Regions from separate parts of the Pseudomonas baltica genome, predicted to be linked through region 2. Evidence: predicted binding sites of a transcription regulator. Region 2 holds the regulator's gene; the other holds the start of a gene.
The links. Region 2 encodes sigma-54, which starts transcription at its own class of promoters, with help from an activator protein. Its sites were predicted from a motif close to ANTGGCATNNANNTTGCTNT; they were not measured.
Positions count from the first base shown of each region.

Region 1: a site for sigma-54 is predicted at 4,918-4,937, ahead of REH34_RS07850 (CmpA/NrtA family ABC transporter substrate-binding protein). Genes of this name have one in related genera too.

Region 1 is NZ_CP134771.1:1,786,930-1,794,179, reverse strand. Features, by position in the region: gene REH34_RS07865 (mechanosensitive ion channel family protein) at 5-1,312, opposite strand; gene REH34_RS07860 (ABC transporter ATP-binding protein) at 1,573-2,418, opposite strand; gene ntrB (nitrate ABC transporter permease) at 2,431-3,234, opposite strand; gene REH34_RS07850 (CmpA/NrtA family ABC transporter substrate-binding protein) at 3,456-4,787, opposite strand; gene REH34_RS07845 (nitrate- and nitrite sensing domain-containing protein) at 5,085-6,362, opposite strand; gene REH34_RS07840 (TorF family putative porin) at 6,466-7,191, opposite strand.
Region 2 is NZ_CP134771.1:2,509,619-2,516,868, forward strand. Features, by position in the region: gene REH34_RS11080 (KpsF/GutQ family sugar-phosphate isomerase) at 1-805, shown strand, start outside; gene REH34_RS11085 (HAD family hydrolase) at 805-1,329, shown strand; gene lptC (LPS export ABC transporter periplasmic protein LptC) at 1,338-1,913, shown strand; gene lptA (lipopolysaccharide transport periplasmic protein LptA) at 1,900-2,442, shown strand; gene lptB (LPS export ABC transporter ATP-binding protein) at 2,442-3,167, shown strand; gene REH34_RS11105 (RNA polymerase factor sigma-54) at 3,350-4,843, shown strand; gene hpf (ribosome hibernation-promoting factor, HPF/YfiA family) at 4,921-5,232, shown strand; gene ptsN (PTS IIA-like nitrogen regulatory protein PtsN) at 5,244-5,708, shown strand; gene rapZ (RNase adapter RapZ) at 5,711-6,568, shown strand; gene REH34_RS11125 (HPr family phosphocarrier protein) at 6,585-6,857, shown strand; gene REH34_RS11130 (ZIP family metal transporter) at 6,896-7,250, opposite strand, start outside.

The DNA.
Region 1 (7,250 bases), 720 kb from region 2:
GCGGTCATTCCTGCATCGGAGATGGGATGGAGGGCGCATCCGCGGATGGCAGGCGTATACCGCCCCCCAGTAACCCTGCCCGTATATCCGCGCCACTCGGCTGCTGAAACACCCCCAGCCCGAACTCCGGCAATACCGCCAGCAGGTAATCGAAGATATCCCCCTGAATCCGCTCGTACTCCACCCAGACCGTCGTGCGGGTAAAGCAGTAAATCTCCAACGGCACCCCCTCGGCGCCGGTTTCCATCTGCCGGACCATGCAGGTCATGTTCGGCTGGATGTCCGGATGGCTTTTCAGGTAGGCGAGGGCATAAGCCCTGAAGGTGCCGAGGTTGGTCATGGTCCTGCGGTTGGCCGCGACGCTGGCGACATTGCCCTGGGCTTCGTTCCAGCTCTGCAGTTCGGCTTGCTTGCGGCCCATGTAGTCCGTCAGCAGATGCACCTGGGTCAGCCGCTCGATCTCGTCCTGGCGCAGAAAGCGCACGCCACTTGAATCGATGAACAGGCTGCGCTTGATGCGCCGGCCACCGGCCTGCTGCATGCCGCGCCAGTTCTTGAACGACTCGGACATCAAGCGCCAGGTAGGAATGCTGACAATGGTCTTGTCGAAATTCTGCACCTTCACGGTATGCAGGGTGATATCCACCACATCGCCATCAGCCCCCACCTGGGGTACTTCGATCCAGTCGCCGACCCGCAGCATGTCGTTGCTGGTCAGCTGCACGCCGGCCACGAACGACAGCAGCGTGTCCTTGTAGACCAGCAGGATGACGGCCGACATGGCGCCCAGCCCGGACAGCAGCAACAGCGGCGAGCGGTCGATCAGGGTGGCGACGATAATGATGGCGCCGAAGATGTAGAGGATCATTTTGGCCAGTTGCACATAGCCCTTGATGGAGCGGGTGCGGGCATGTTCGGTGCGCGCGTAGATGTCCAGCAAGGCGTTGAGCAGGGCGCCCACGGCAAGCATCTGGAACAGGATGGTGAAGGCCAGGGCGCCGTTGCCGAGGAAGTGGCGGGCGACTTCGGTCAATTCCGGCACCAGATTGAGCCCGAATTGCACGACCAGCGAGGGGACCGTCTGGGCCAGGCGGTGGAAGACCTTGTTGTGCAAAAAATCGCTGAGCCAATGCAGCGCCGGTTGGCGGCTGAGCAGCTTGATGCCGTGGATGATCACATAGCGCGCGACCCGGCCGAGCGCCAAGGCCACACCGAACAGCAGGATGAGGCCCAGAGTGGCGTGCAGCCAAGGATGTTGATCAAGCGCGTCCCAGAGATGGTGGGCGCGCAGCCAGAGTGATTGAAAATCCATATTGGTGGCAGGCCGTCGCTCGATAGGGCGGCTATTAAAGCGCAGACCTTGTTGTCGATGCCATGCGCCGAGGCCTCAAAGAGTGTGACTGTATGTTTGAGAGCCGAAGTCATGCTGTGGTCCTGCGCAGCATTCTCCGGCGTCTTCGCGAGCAAGCTTTGCTCCCACAGGGGTACGCCGATGCAACTGTTTGCAGAGTGGGAGCAAGGCTTGCCCGCGAATAGGCCCGACGCGCCACTGCAAATCTTGCAGTATCGTACTTAAGCCCGGGCCTGATCCTTGGCCGCTGGGGCAACCGAACGCCGAGCGCCGACATCCTCCACCTTGCGCTGCTTTTCATACAAAAAGCTCAGCACCGCATGACGATACTGGTTATACAGCGGATCGTCCGCCAGCTCGATGCGGTTGCGCGGGCGCGGCAGGTCGATGCTGAGGATCTCGCCGATGGTCGCCGCCGGGCCGTTGGTCATCATCACGATGCGATCGGACAGCAGCACGGCCTCGTCGACATCGTGGGTGATCATCATTACCGTATTGTGCAGTTCGCCCTGAATCCGCATCACTTCATCCTGCAGATGCGCGCGGGTCAGGGCGTCGAGGGCGCCGAACGGCTCGTCCAGCAGTAGCACCTTGGGTTGCATGGCGATGGCGCGGGCAATGCCGACGCGCTGCTTCATGCCGCCGGAAATCTCGCTCGGGCGCTTGTGCAATGCATGGCCCATGCTGACCATCTCCAGGTTGTACAGCGTCCATTCGTGCCGTTCGGCCTTGGTCTTGCTCGACTTGAACACCTTGTTGACCGCCAGCGAGACGTTTTCGTACACCGTCAGCCACGGCAGCAGCGAGTGGTTCTGGAACACCAGGCTGCGATCCGGGCCGGGCGAATGCACTTCGCGGCCATCGAGGATCACTGCGCCGCTACTGGCCTGCAGCAGCCCGGCGACGATGTTCAATACCGTCGATTTGCCACAGCCCGAGTGGCCGATGATGGAGATGTATTCGCCGCGCTCGATGTCCAGGTTGACGCCGCTCAGGACCTGACTGCTGACCCCGTCGCGCTCGAAATGTTTGTCGACGTTTTCGATGCTCAGATAACGTGTGCCCATGGGCTGTGCTCCTTAGCTGGCGGACGTGCCGCGGGTGACCAGTTGGCCCACGAGGGCGACCAGGCGATCGAGGCAGAAGCCGACGATACCGACGTAGAACAGCGCGAGGATGATGTCGCTGATGCGCGAGGCGTTCCACGCATCCCAGATGAAAAAGCCGATGCCTACGCCGCCGATCAGCATCTCGGCCGCGATGATCGCCAGCCACGACAGGCCCACACCGATGCGCAGCCCGGAGAAGATGTACGGCGCGGCGGCCGGCAGCATGATCTTGACGAAGTACTCGATGCCATTGAGGCGCAGCACCTTGGCGACGTTACGGTAGTCGTCGGGGATGTTGCGCACGCCCACCGAGGTATTGATGATGATCGGCCAGATGGCGGTGATGAAAATCACGAAGATGGCCGACGGGTGACTGTCCTTGAAGCCTGCCAGCGACAGCGGCAACCAGGCCAGCGGCGGCACGGTACGCAGGATCTGGAACAGCGGATCGAGGCCGCGCATGGCCCAGCTCGATTGTCCGACGAGCACGCCCAGGCTGATGCCGGCGACCACTGCCAGCAGGTAGCCGTAGGCGACGCGCTTGAGGCTGGCGAGCAGTTGCCAGGCCATGCCGACATCGTTGCCGCCATTGTTGAAGAATGGATTGACGATCAGCTCCCAAGTGTCCTTGATCACCTGGGTCGGTGGCGGCAACGCCGAGCCCTTGCCGCTGCACAGCAGTTGCCAAAGACACAGCAGCAGGGCGGCGATCACCAGGGGTGGCACGACATTGTGCAGCAACGCCGTGCGCAGGCGCTTGAGCCAGCCGGGCATCGGGCGCTGAACAATCGGTTTGGGCTCTAGCGCGTGAGCGGTGGCCTTGGGTAGTTTTGCATCAGCGTTCATCGGCGTCTCCAAGGATGCGTGAATAACGGTATTTTGCGCTGGGATTGCGAGCCTCTTCGCGGGCAAGCCTTGCTCCCACAATGCATGCCGTTGTGGGAGCGAGGCTTGCCCGCGAAGAGGCCCTCAGAGGCCCCGCAGATGTCAGGGAGTTACACCAACGCCTTGATCGCCAGGCTGTCGAGGTAGGCCTTAGGGTTTTGTGGATCGAACTGCTTGCCATCGAAAAAGGTTTCGATGCCACGGGAAGTCGAGGTCGGGATCAGCTCGGCGGACAGGTTCAATTCGCCGGCAGCCGTGCGCCAGATGTCCTCGCGGTTGACCTTGTCGATCAGCGCCTGGGTATCGAGGTTCTGCGGCAGGTAGCCCCAGCGCTGGTTCTCGGTGAGGAACCACAGGTCGTGGCTCTTGAAGGGATAGGAGGCGTGGTCATCCCAGTAGCGCATCATGAACGGGCTGTTTTCTACCACCTTGCCGGTGCCGTAGGCGAAGGTGCCCTTCATGCGCGAAGCGATGTCTTCGACCGGTGCGTTGATCCAGCGACGCTTGGCGCAGATCTGCGCGACCTCGTCCTTGTTCTCCGGTTTTTCGCAGAACATCTGCGCTTCCATGATGGCCTTGAGCAATGCCTTGGCGGCATTAGGGTTGGTGGCGACATAGTCCGAGCGCAGGGCGAAGGCTTTTTCCGGGTGCTTGTCCCACAGCTCGCCGGTGGTATTGGCGGTGTAGCCGATCTTCTGGTTGACCAGCTGCGAGTTCCATGGCTCGCAGACGCAGAAGGTATCCATGGTGCCGACCTTCATGTTGGCGACCATCTGCGGCGGCGGTACGACGATGGTGGCGACGTCCTTGTTGGGGTCGATCCCACCGGCGGCGAGCCAGTAGCGCATCCACAGGTCGTGGTTGCCACCGGGAAAGGTCACTGCGGCGTTGACCGTCTTGCCGGCGGCTTTCTTGGCCAGCAGGGCGGCCTTGAAGGGACTCGAATCGGTGCCCAGTTTCAGCGCCGAGTACTCCTCGCCCACGGAGATGCACTGGCCGGCCAGGTTGAGGCGCGCCAGGATGGAGATCGGCACCGGCTGGTTGTTGGTGGTGATCTTGCCGGTGCTCATCAGGTACGCCATGGGCGTCAGCAGGTGCGCGCCATCGATGCCATTGGCCGCCGAGCCGAGCACCAGGTTGTCGCGGGTGGTGCCCCAGGAGGTTTGTTTGAGGATGTCGACTTCGGTCATGCCGTATTTGGCGAACAGGCCCTTTTCATCGGCAACGAACAATGGCGCAGCGTCGGTGAGTGCGATGAAGCCCAGCTTGGCCCTGGTGGTTTCCGGCGCATCGCTGCCGGCCGCCCAGACGTTCGACTGCAGGCCCGCCGGCAGCAGGGTCAGCGCTGCGCCAGCGCCGAGTACGCCGAGGGATTGCTTGAGAAAGGTGCGCCGCGGGGCATCGTGTTGTTCATCTGCTGCACTGAAAGGTGTGTCATCCATCGTCGATTCCCCAAATGACGCGCATAAAAAAACGGCGACCACTCTTGATGGGCAATGCTGCCGCAAGAAGAATGGACGCCGTTGTCCTGTATTCGATTGAGAGGCCCGTGTCGTGCGGCCTGATCAACACAAAGCAGAATGTGTGCCAGCGAGAAGGATGAACGAATGCTCTGAAACTAAACCTTTTAAATCATGGGTTTGTAGGGCGCCAGCATGGGCGATGCCGAGCCATCGATCCGGTTTGCGCCGCACACTGCAGGAGCACGCTGCACTTCAACGGCGCAACCCTGGGCCGCTTCAGCGCCGCCGTGCGGCAAGATTGAGCAGATTCTGCGCGACATCCACCAGGCGCTCGCCGCGCTCCATGGCGGTCTTGCGCAAGCGCACGTAGGCCTGGCTTTCAGTGACCTGATATTCCTCCATCAACAGTTTTTTCGCGCGCTCGACCACCCGCCGCTCGTTCAGTGCCTCGCGCGCCTCGTCGAGTTGCTCGGTGGCAGTGACCAGGCGCTGGGTCTGGGCTTGCAGCAGGTCCAGCACCGAGCGGCTGAGGTGCGGGCCCAAGGTGTCATGACCATTGCCGCCGAGGTCGCTGGCGTGGACATTGAACAGTTTGCTGAACTCGCCTTCGTCGCGGCGTTCCAGGCTGCCCAGGCGTTTGAGCAGCTCGCGGTGGTTGTCGAGGTCGGCGCGGGCGTGCTGGATGCCACGGTGGCAACTGCTGTGGAGCAAGGTAGAAATATGATTTTCGACACCCTTGAAAGCATCCATGCGCTCGGTGCAGACGTCGAACCAGAGCTCGGACAGCTCCGGCGAGACCTTGTCCTTTTCCGAGGTGCGCAGCGCCATGGCGCGCATGCGTGCCTGCTTGGCGTTGACGTCGCCGGTGGCTGTGTTGAACCACATTTCCCGGGCCCGGTCATCGGCGAAATCGAGAAAGGTTTCAAAGCAGCGCTCCTGGCTGTGGGCGAGTTGCTCCATTCGATCGCGCCGTGGGGCGTCGAAAAACCCTTGGGAAAAGCCGCCTACGCCGCACGCGCGTTCCTGACCGGCCAGTTCCTTGCCCTGCATGAAATTGAACATGGCCACCAGCACCCGAGTGATAAGCGGATCGGCGGCCGTGTCGGCGGCTTCGAACACCACGGCCAGCAAGCCGCCGATCATGCGCGTGAACGCTACTGTGGCATCCCCAGGCTCCAGCATCTGGTCGCGAATTCGCCGGCGCAGGCCGGGCAGCTCGTCGAGGCCGTGCAGCACATGGGCGATCCGGTTGAACAGGCGGGCCCGATCGGTGGCGCTGTTGGATTCCAGATCCATGCTGTCGAAGCGCTCGCGCACCACCCGCTCGATCTCCAGAGCGTCGTCGCTGAGGTGATCGAGGTAGACCCGGTGGGCATCGCTGAGCTGGGCCAGATACAGATTGGTATAGCCGCGTTCGCGTTGCAGGGCGTGGATCAATTCGCTGATGCGCGTGACCAGCTCGCAGGTGACGGCAAGGCCTTCAAGGCCCTCCAGCTCGATTCGGCGTGCGGCAAGCATGAAACGCAGGGCGGGCGGCATCTGACGGTCGGGCATGGCGGCGGTCTTGTGTCGAGGTGGGAGGGCTGTGTCTGCTCGTTACAGCCTATACCAGCTTGATGCCAAATATGTAGTGGGGCGAAGAAGCCATCCGCCCACATCAAAAGAACGCGCGGACGGCCTGAACCGTGAACACCCCTTCACACTGCGGGTTGTGCCCCGAGTACGCCGAGCAATCTTCGCCACGCAGGCTCGAATCGCTGTAGATGAAGTCCAGGTTGACGCCTTTCCACGGTTTGGAAAGCTGCAGCGACCAATCATTGAAGCTGGCCACCTGGCCACCGGAGCCCAGTATGTACGGGGAGTCGAGCTGGTGGTTGGTAACCTTGAAGCTCATGTCGACATCCAGCAGCGGTAAACCGTGCAGGCTCGCGAAAAGGGTGCTGTTACGGCTGTCGACGGCTTCGTTGAAGGCAGCGCCGAAGCGTGTGTCGAGCACTTTCAGGCCCGCGTAGAACTCATGGCTGTCAGTGGCCTCGAGACGGGGATAGCTGTAATGGATAATGCCCGCTTCATAGCCCATCCCCAGATTCTTGTCGAAGGGGTGCTTGAAACCGGCATACGAGTCGATTTCCAGGGTGCTGTCACTGGTCAGTCCGACACTGGGTGACCACTGGCCCGCATAGAAGCCACTGTCGTGAGTCAGGTCGAGGCCTCCGTGCAAGGTGCCAACGGAGGCTGGTTGAACCAGGCCTGCCGCCATGCTGCGCGTAGGCGTGGTGCCGATCTTGAGATCGAAGTCACCCAGATTGCGCTCGGCAACCTGCCCATGGGCGTAGGGTATGGCCAGAAGCGTGGCGGTCAGAACAAGTCGGGTTCTGAGCATGTCTTACTCCGTGTAGTGCCGAACGCAGTGTGCCGCGCAATGATCGGCGCGGTCTGTGA
Region 2 (7,250 bases):
TGTCGGCAAAAAGATCGCAGCCACCCTGGCCAGCACCGGCACGCCGGCGTTTTTCGTTCACCCGGCCGAAGCCAGCCATGGCGACATGGGCATGATCACCCGCGACGACATAATCCTGGCCCTGTCGAACTCCGGCACTACCGCCGAGATCGTCACCCTGCTGCCGCTGATCAAACGCCTGGGCATCAAGCTGATCAGCGTTACCGGCAACCCCGAGTCGACGCTGGCCAAGACTGCCGAGGTCAATCTCGATGTGCGCGTGGCTCAGGAAGCCTGCCCGCTGAACCTCGCCCCGACCTCCTCGACCACGGCCGCGCTGGTGATGGGCGACGCCCTGTCCATCGCCCTGCTCGAGGCGCGCGGCTTCACCGCCGAGGATTTCGCCTTTTCCCATCCCGGTGGTGCACTGGGCCGACGCCTGCTGTTAAAGGTCGAGAACGTCATGCATGGCGGCGCCGACCTGCCTCAGGTTCAACGCGGCACTTCGCTGAAACTGGCGCTGATGGAAATGACCCGCAAAGGCCTGGGCATGACGGTGGTTCTGGAGAGCGACGGGCGCCTGGCGGGGATCTTCACCGACGGCGATCTGCGCCGCACCCTGGACCGCGAGATCGACCTGCGCACGGCGCTGATCGACGACGTCATGACCCCCCGTGGCAAGACCGCCCGCCCCGAGATGCTCGCCGCCGAAGCACTGAAAATCATGGAAGACCATAAAATAGGCGCCCTGACCGTGATCGACGGCGACAATCGCCCGGTCGGCGCCCTGAACATGCACGATTTGCTGCGCGCCGGAGTCATTTGATGACCATGAATTTGCTAGAACGCGGCAAGCCCGTCAAACTGGCGGTTTTCGATGTCGATGGCATCCTCACCGATGGCCGCCTGTACTTTCTTGAAGACGGCAGCGAGATGAAGGCCTTCAACACTCTCGACGGCCAAGGGTTCAAGATGCTGATCGCCTCGGGCGTGACCATCGCGATCATTACCGGGCGCAAATCGCCCATGGTCGAGCGCCGCGCCAAGGCGCTGGGCGTAGCGCATCTAGTACAAGGGCGCGAAGACAAGCGCGTGGTTCTCGAACAATTGATGGCCGAACTGGGTCTGAGTTACGAACAAGTCGCCTATCTGGGCGACGACCTGCCCGACCTGCCGGCCATTCGCCGCGTTGGGTTGGGCATGACCGTACCCAACGCTGCACCTTTCGTGCGCCAGCATGCCCATGGGGTCACCCAGGCGCGCGGCGGTGAAGGCGCTGCCCGCGAGTTCTGCGAGTTGATCCTGCAAGCGCAGGGCAACCTCGATGCGGCTTACGCCGACTACCTGTAGAGTCAGATATGCCGAGCAAAAAGTTTCGCAACATTCTATTAATGTGTGCCTTGGCGGCCGTGCTGGTCGCCGTGGGTTACTGGAATATCAGCCCCGAACGGCTGCTGGACCCGCAGGCCGCCGCACAGGCCGATCCGACCCAGATCGACTATTACGCGACCAACGCCCACACCGTGCAGTTCAACCTCGAAGGCAAGCGCCAGTATGAAATGACCGGGGCCAAGGTCGAGCATATGAAGGTCAGCCAGATCACCTACGTGACCACGCCCGACGTCTACATGTACCGTGGCACCGAGTTCCCCTGGCACATCCAGAGCGTACGCGCCGAGGTCAATCCGGACGGCACTCAGGTCGAGCTGATCGAGAACGTCAGGGTTGCCCGTACCGACGAAAAGAAACGCACCACTATCATCACCGGTCCGCGCATGACTGTCTTCCCGCAGAAGCAATATGCGCAAACCGAGCAAAACGTTAGAATCGAAGCTGCCGGCAGTGTCACCACGGCGACAGGGATGAAGGCGTACTTGAACGACAGCAGGATGAACCTGCTATCCAACGTAAGAGGACAGTATGAGGCTCGTTAAAACCCTCCCTTTTTTGCTCAGCCTGAGCGCAGCACTGGGAAGCGCGAGCGCCTGGGCTCTGCCGACAGACCGCGATCAGCCTATTCATATTCAGTCCGATGACGCGCAGATCGATGACAAACAAGGCGTTGCGACCTACAAGGGCAACGTGATCATCACTCAGGGTACGCTGAAGATCACTGGCAACACGGTGACCATCACTCGCGCCGCCAACGGTGACGTCGACGTGTTCACGGCCGTCGGCAACCTGGCCTATTACGAGCAGAAGCCGCAGGTCGACAAGCCTATCGTTCAGGCCTGGGGCGTCACCATCCAGTACTTTGCGCCGCAAAACCGTATCGTGCTGATCGACAAGGCCAAGGTCATCAATGATGGCAACACCTCCGAAGGCGAGAAGATCGTCTACGACACCGTCAAGCAGGTGGTCAACGCTGGCCGTGGCAATGGCTCCAAGATCACTGCGCCGCGCCCTCGTATCGACATGGTGATCCAGCCGAAGAACAAGCCTGCCGACCAGAAGGCCAATTAATGGCGACCCTCAAAGCACAACACCTGGCCAAGGCCTACAAGGGCCGGCAAGTCGTGCGCGATGTCAGCCTGTCGATCGACAGCGGACAGATCGTAGGCCTGCTGGGCCCCAACGGCGCGGGCAAGACCACGTGCTTCTACATGATCGTCGGCCTGGTTCAGGCCGACCAAGGGCGCGTGCTGATCGACGACCTCGACGTCAGCCACCAGCCCATGCACGGTCGCGCCAAGTCCGGTATCGGCTATCTGCCGCAGGAAGCTTCGATCTTTCGCAAGCTCTCGGTCGCCGACAACATCATGGCCATCCTCGAGACCCGCAAGGAGCTCGACGGCGATGCCCGGCGCAAGGAACTCGAAAGCCTCTTGCAGGAATTCCACATTACCCACATCCGTGACAACCTCGGCATGAGTCTGTCCGGCGGCGAACGCCGCCGCGTGGAGATTGCCCGGGCCCTGGCCACGGCGCCCAAGTTCATCCTGCTGGACGAACCCTTCGCGGGCGTGGACCCTATCTCGGTCGGCGACATCAAGCAGATCATCCACCACCTCAAGGCCAAGGGCATCGGCGTTCTGATCACCGACCACAACGTACGTGAGACGCTGGACATCTGCGAAACCGCATACATCGTCAGCGATGGGCAACTGATTGCCGAAGGCAACGCAGCCGCTATCATGGCCAATGAGCTGGTCAAGGAAGTGTACCTCGGGCACGAGTTCCGCCTGTAGAAGTCCCCGCGCCCGGAGCGTTTTCCGCGGTCCTCCAAACCTTTTGGTTTAAATTGGACAAACGCTCTAGGCAAACACTCGGGTTTCAGGCATATAATTTGCTTACGACATAAAGCCGGGCGCTTCGGCGCCTTGTAGTGGATGGCGCTCTGCGCCGGCGAATAAGGTGTTAAGCCCCAGCCATGAAACCATCGCTCGTCCTAAGAATGGGCCAGCAACTGACGATGACACCGCAGTTGCAACAGGCCATCCGCCTTCTCCAGCTATCGACTCTGGATCTCCAACAGGAAATCCAGGAAGCGCTGGAATCCAATCCTATGCTCGAACGCCAGGAGGAAGGTGACGACTTCGATAACAGCGATCCGCTGGCGGACAATATCGAGCAGAAAACCACGCCGGACATCCAGGAGCCCACGTTCGAGAGCAGCGCCCCTACCGTCGACAACCTCGAAGAAGGCGAATGGGGAGAGCGTATTCCCAACGAGCTGCCGGTCGATACCGCCTGGGAAGACATCTACCAAACCAGCGCCAGCAACCTGCCCAGCAATGACGATGACGAGTGGGACTTCACCACCCGTACCTCGGCTGGCGAGAGCCTGCAGAGCCATTTGCTCTGGCAATTGAACCTCGCGCCGATGTCGGATACCGATCGTTTGATCGCCGTGACCCTGATCGACTGCATCAACAACCAGGGCTACCTGGACGAGACCTTGCAGGAAGTCTGCGACTCGTTCGACCCGGAGCTCGATATCGAGCTCGACGAGGTTGAAGCCGTTCTCCACCGCATCCAGCAATTCGAGCCGTCCGGGATCGGCGCGCGCAACCTCAGCGAATGCCTGCTACTGCAATTGCGCCAGTTGCCCCCGCGCACTCGCTGGCTGGCGGAAGCGCAGCGCTTGGTCACTGACTTCATCGACATGCTCGGCAGCCGCGATTACAGCCAGCTGATGCGCCGCATGAAGCTCAAGGAAGACGAACTGCGCCAGGTCATCGAACTGGTCCAGAGCCTCAACCCACGCCCAGGCTCGCAGATCGAATCTTCCGAACCCGAATACGTGGTCCCTGACGTCATCGTGCGCAAGGACAACGAGCGCTGGCTGGTCGAGCTAAACCAGGAAAGCGTGCCGCGCCTGCGGGTCAACCCTCAGTACGCAGGCTTTGTCCGCCGCGCCGATACCAGCGCCGACAATACCTTCATGCGTAACCAGCTGCAGGAAGCCCGCTGGTTCATCAAGAGCCTGCAGAGCCGCAACGAGACCCTGATGAAGGTCGCCACGCAGATCGTCGAGCACCAACGCGGCTTCCTGGACTACGGCGACGAGGCCATGAAGCCGCTGGTCCTCCACGATATCGCCGAAGCGGTCGGCATGCACGAATCGACGATTTCACGGGTCACCACGCAGAAATACATGCACACGCCCCGCGGCATCTATGAATTGAAATACTTTTTTTCAAGCCATGTCAGCACCTCCGAAGGCGGTGAATGCTCGTCTACGGCGATTCGGGCAATCATCAAGAAACTGGTCGCAGCGGAAAATCAGAAAAAGCCATTGAGCGACAGCAAGATCGCTGGTTTACTGGAGGCACAAGGCATCCAGGTAGCACGTCGCACCGTCGCCAAGTATCGCGAGTCTTTGGGAATCGCTCCCTCCAGCGAACGCAAGCGGTTGATGTAGCGCCTGGATGCGCCACAGCGTTCCAGTGGCAGGCCTTCAGCCTGTCTCTTTATGCACTGGCAATAAGGAGAAGCGGTATGCAAGTCAACATCAGTGGACACCAACTGGATGTGACCGAGCCCATGCGCAGCTACGTAGGCGAAAAACTCGCCAAACTTGAGCGGCACGTCGGCAAGATTACCAACGTGCAGGTGATCATGGAGGTCGAGAAGCTGAAACAGAAAATCGAAGCCACCCTGCACGTCGCTGGCGCCAAGGATATCGTTGCCAATGCCGAACATGATGACATGTACGCTGCCATCGACCTGCTGACCGACAAGCTCGACCGACAATTGCTCAAGCATAAGGAAAAACAGCTAAGCCAGCTTCAAGGTGCTGCTGCTCGCTGATACCCCAACCCATGATCCGACTTGAAAATATCCTGACCCCTGGCCGTTCCCTCGTGAACGTGCTGGGGAGCAGTAAAAAAAACGCCATCGAAAAGATCGCCGATCTGATCGCTGAACAGGTGCCCGCGCTGCCTCAGCAGACCGTGTACGAAGCGTTGCTTGCCCGTGAAAAACTCGGCTCGACCGGTTTTGGCAACGGTATCGCCATCCCCCATTGCCGCCTGAAGGGTTGTGACGCGCCCATCAGTGCCCTGCTCCATTTGCAACACGCCATAGATTTCGATGCAATCGACGGCGAGCCGGTGGATCTGTTGTTCGTGTTGTTGGTGCCCGAGGCTGCCACCGACGCACACCTCGAATTGCTCCGCCAGATCGCCAGCATGCTCGATCGAAAGGAAGTTCGTGACAACCTACGCAAGGCCAGCAGTAGCGAGGCCCTGTACCAAGTCGTGTTGGACGCCCAGAACGGTCAGTAATCATGCGTTTGATCATCGTCAGCGGTCGCTCCGGCTCCGGCAAGAGCACAGCCCTGGATGTACTGGAAGACAACGGCTTCTACTGCATCGATAATCTGCCGGCCGGCTTGCTGCCCGAGCTGGCGGAGCGCGCACTGATCCATACCGAACTGGCCCAGCCACTGGTAGCCGTCTCCATCGATGCCCGCAATCTGCCCAGCCATCTGAGCCGCTTCCCGGAGCTGCTCGATGAAGTCCGCGGCCGTCATATCCAGTGCGACGTGCTTTATCTGGATGCCGACGAAGAGACACTGCTCAAACGCTTTTCCGAAACTCGCCGGCGACACCCGCTGAGCAGCGCCAATCGCTCCCTCGCCGAAGCCATTCGTGTCGAAAGCGATCTGCTGGGGCCGATTGCAGACCTCTCCGACCTCAAGATCAACACCACCAGCCTCAACCTCTATCAGCTGCGCGACATCATCAAACTGCGGCTGCTGGACAAACCCGAAGCGGGCACGGCTTTCCTGTTCGAGTCCTTCGGGTTCAAACGCGGAATGCCGGTTGACGCCGACGTGGTCTTTGACGTGCGCTGCCTGCCCAACCCCTACTGGAAGCCCGAATTGCGCGAGCAATCGGGGCTGGATCAACCGGTGGCCGACTACCTGGCCGCTCAGCCGGATGTCGAAGAGATGTTCCAGGACATCTCCGGCTACCTGCTCAAATGGCTGCCGCGCTTTGCCGCCAGCAACCGTGCTTACGTGACGATCGCCATCGGCTGCACCGGCGGGCACCATCGTTCGGTATATCTCACCGAACGCTTGGGCAAGCTGCTGCAACCTGCCCTCAAGAATGTCCAGGTCCGCCACCGCGACCTCAGCTGAAAGGACCCACCCCGCGATGCCCGCTCTTGAAATCACCATTATCAACAAGCTTGGCTTGCATGCCCGCGCGGCCGCCAAGTTCGTCGGCGTCGCCGGCCGTTTTCCCTGTCAGGTCCGTGTCGGCCGCACCCCTGAGACCATGGTCGATGGTAAAAGCATCATGGCCGTGATGATGCTGGCAGCCGGCAAAGGCACACAGATCCACCTGAGCACCGAGGGTGAGCAGGAGCAGGACGCTCTGGATGGATTGGTGAAACTGATAAACGACAAGTTCGACGAAGGCGAATAATACCGTGCCCACACAGGATTGATTTGCGCCCTTCCCCGCTAACCCAAAGCGGTATCCATCAGCATCATCAGGCAGAACCCTACGCACAGGCCTGCGCTGGCCAGTCGATGGTGGCCGTTGGCCCGGGATTCGGGGATGATTTCCTGGGTCACCACCAACAACATGGCCCCCGCAGCGAAGGCAAGCCCGAGCGGCAGCAGAACCTCCCCCAAACGCACCAACCAGGCACAGAGCACCGCCGCCACTGGCTCCACCAGCCCGGACGCGGCGCCAATCAGAAACGCCTTGAACCGCGACATCCCCGCCCCGGCCAGCACCAGCGCAATGACCAAGCCTTCCGGCACATCCTGCAGTGCAATGCCCATGGCCAGGCTGTTGGCGTCCGGCATGGCA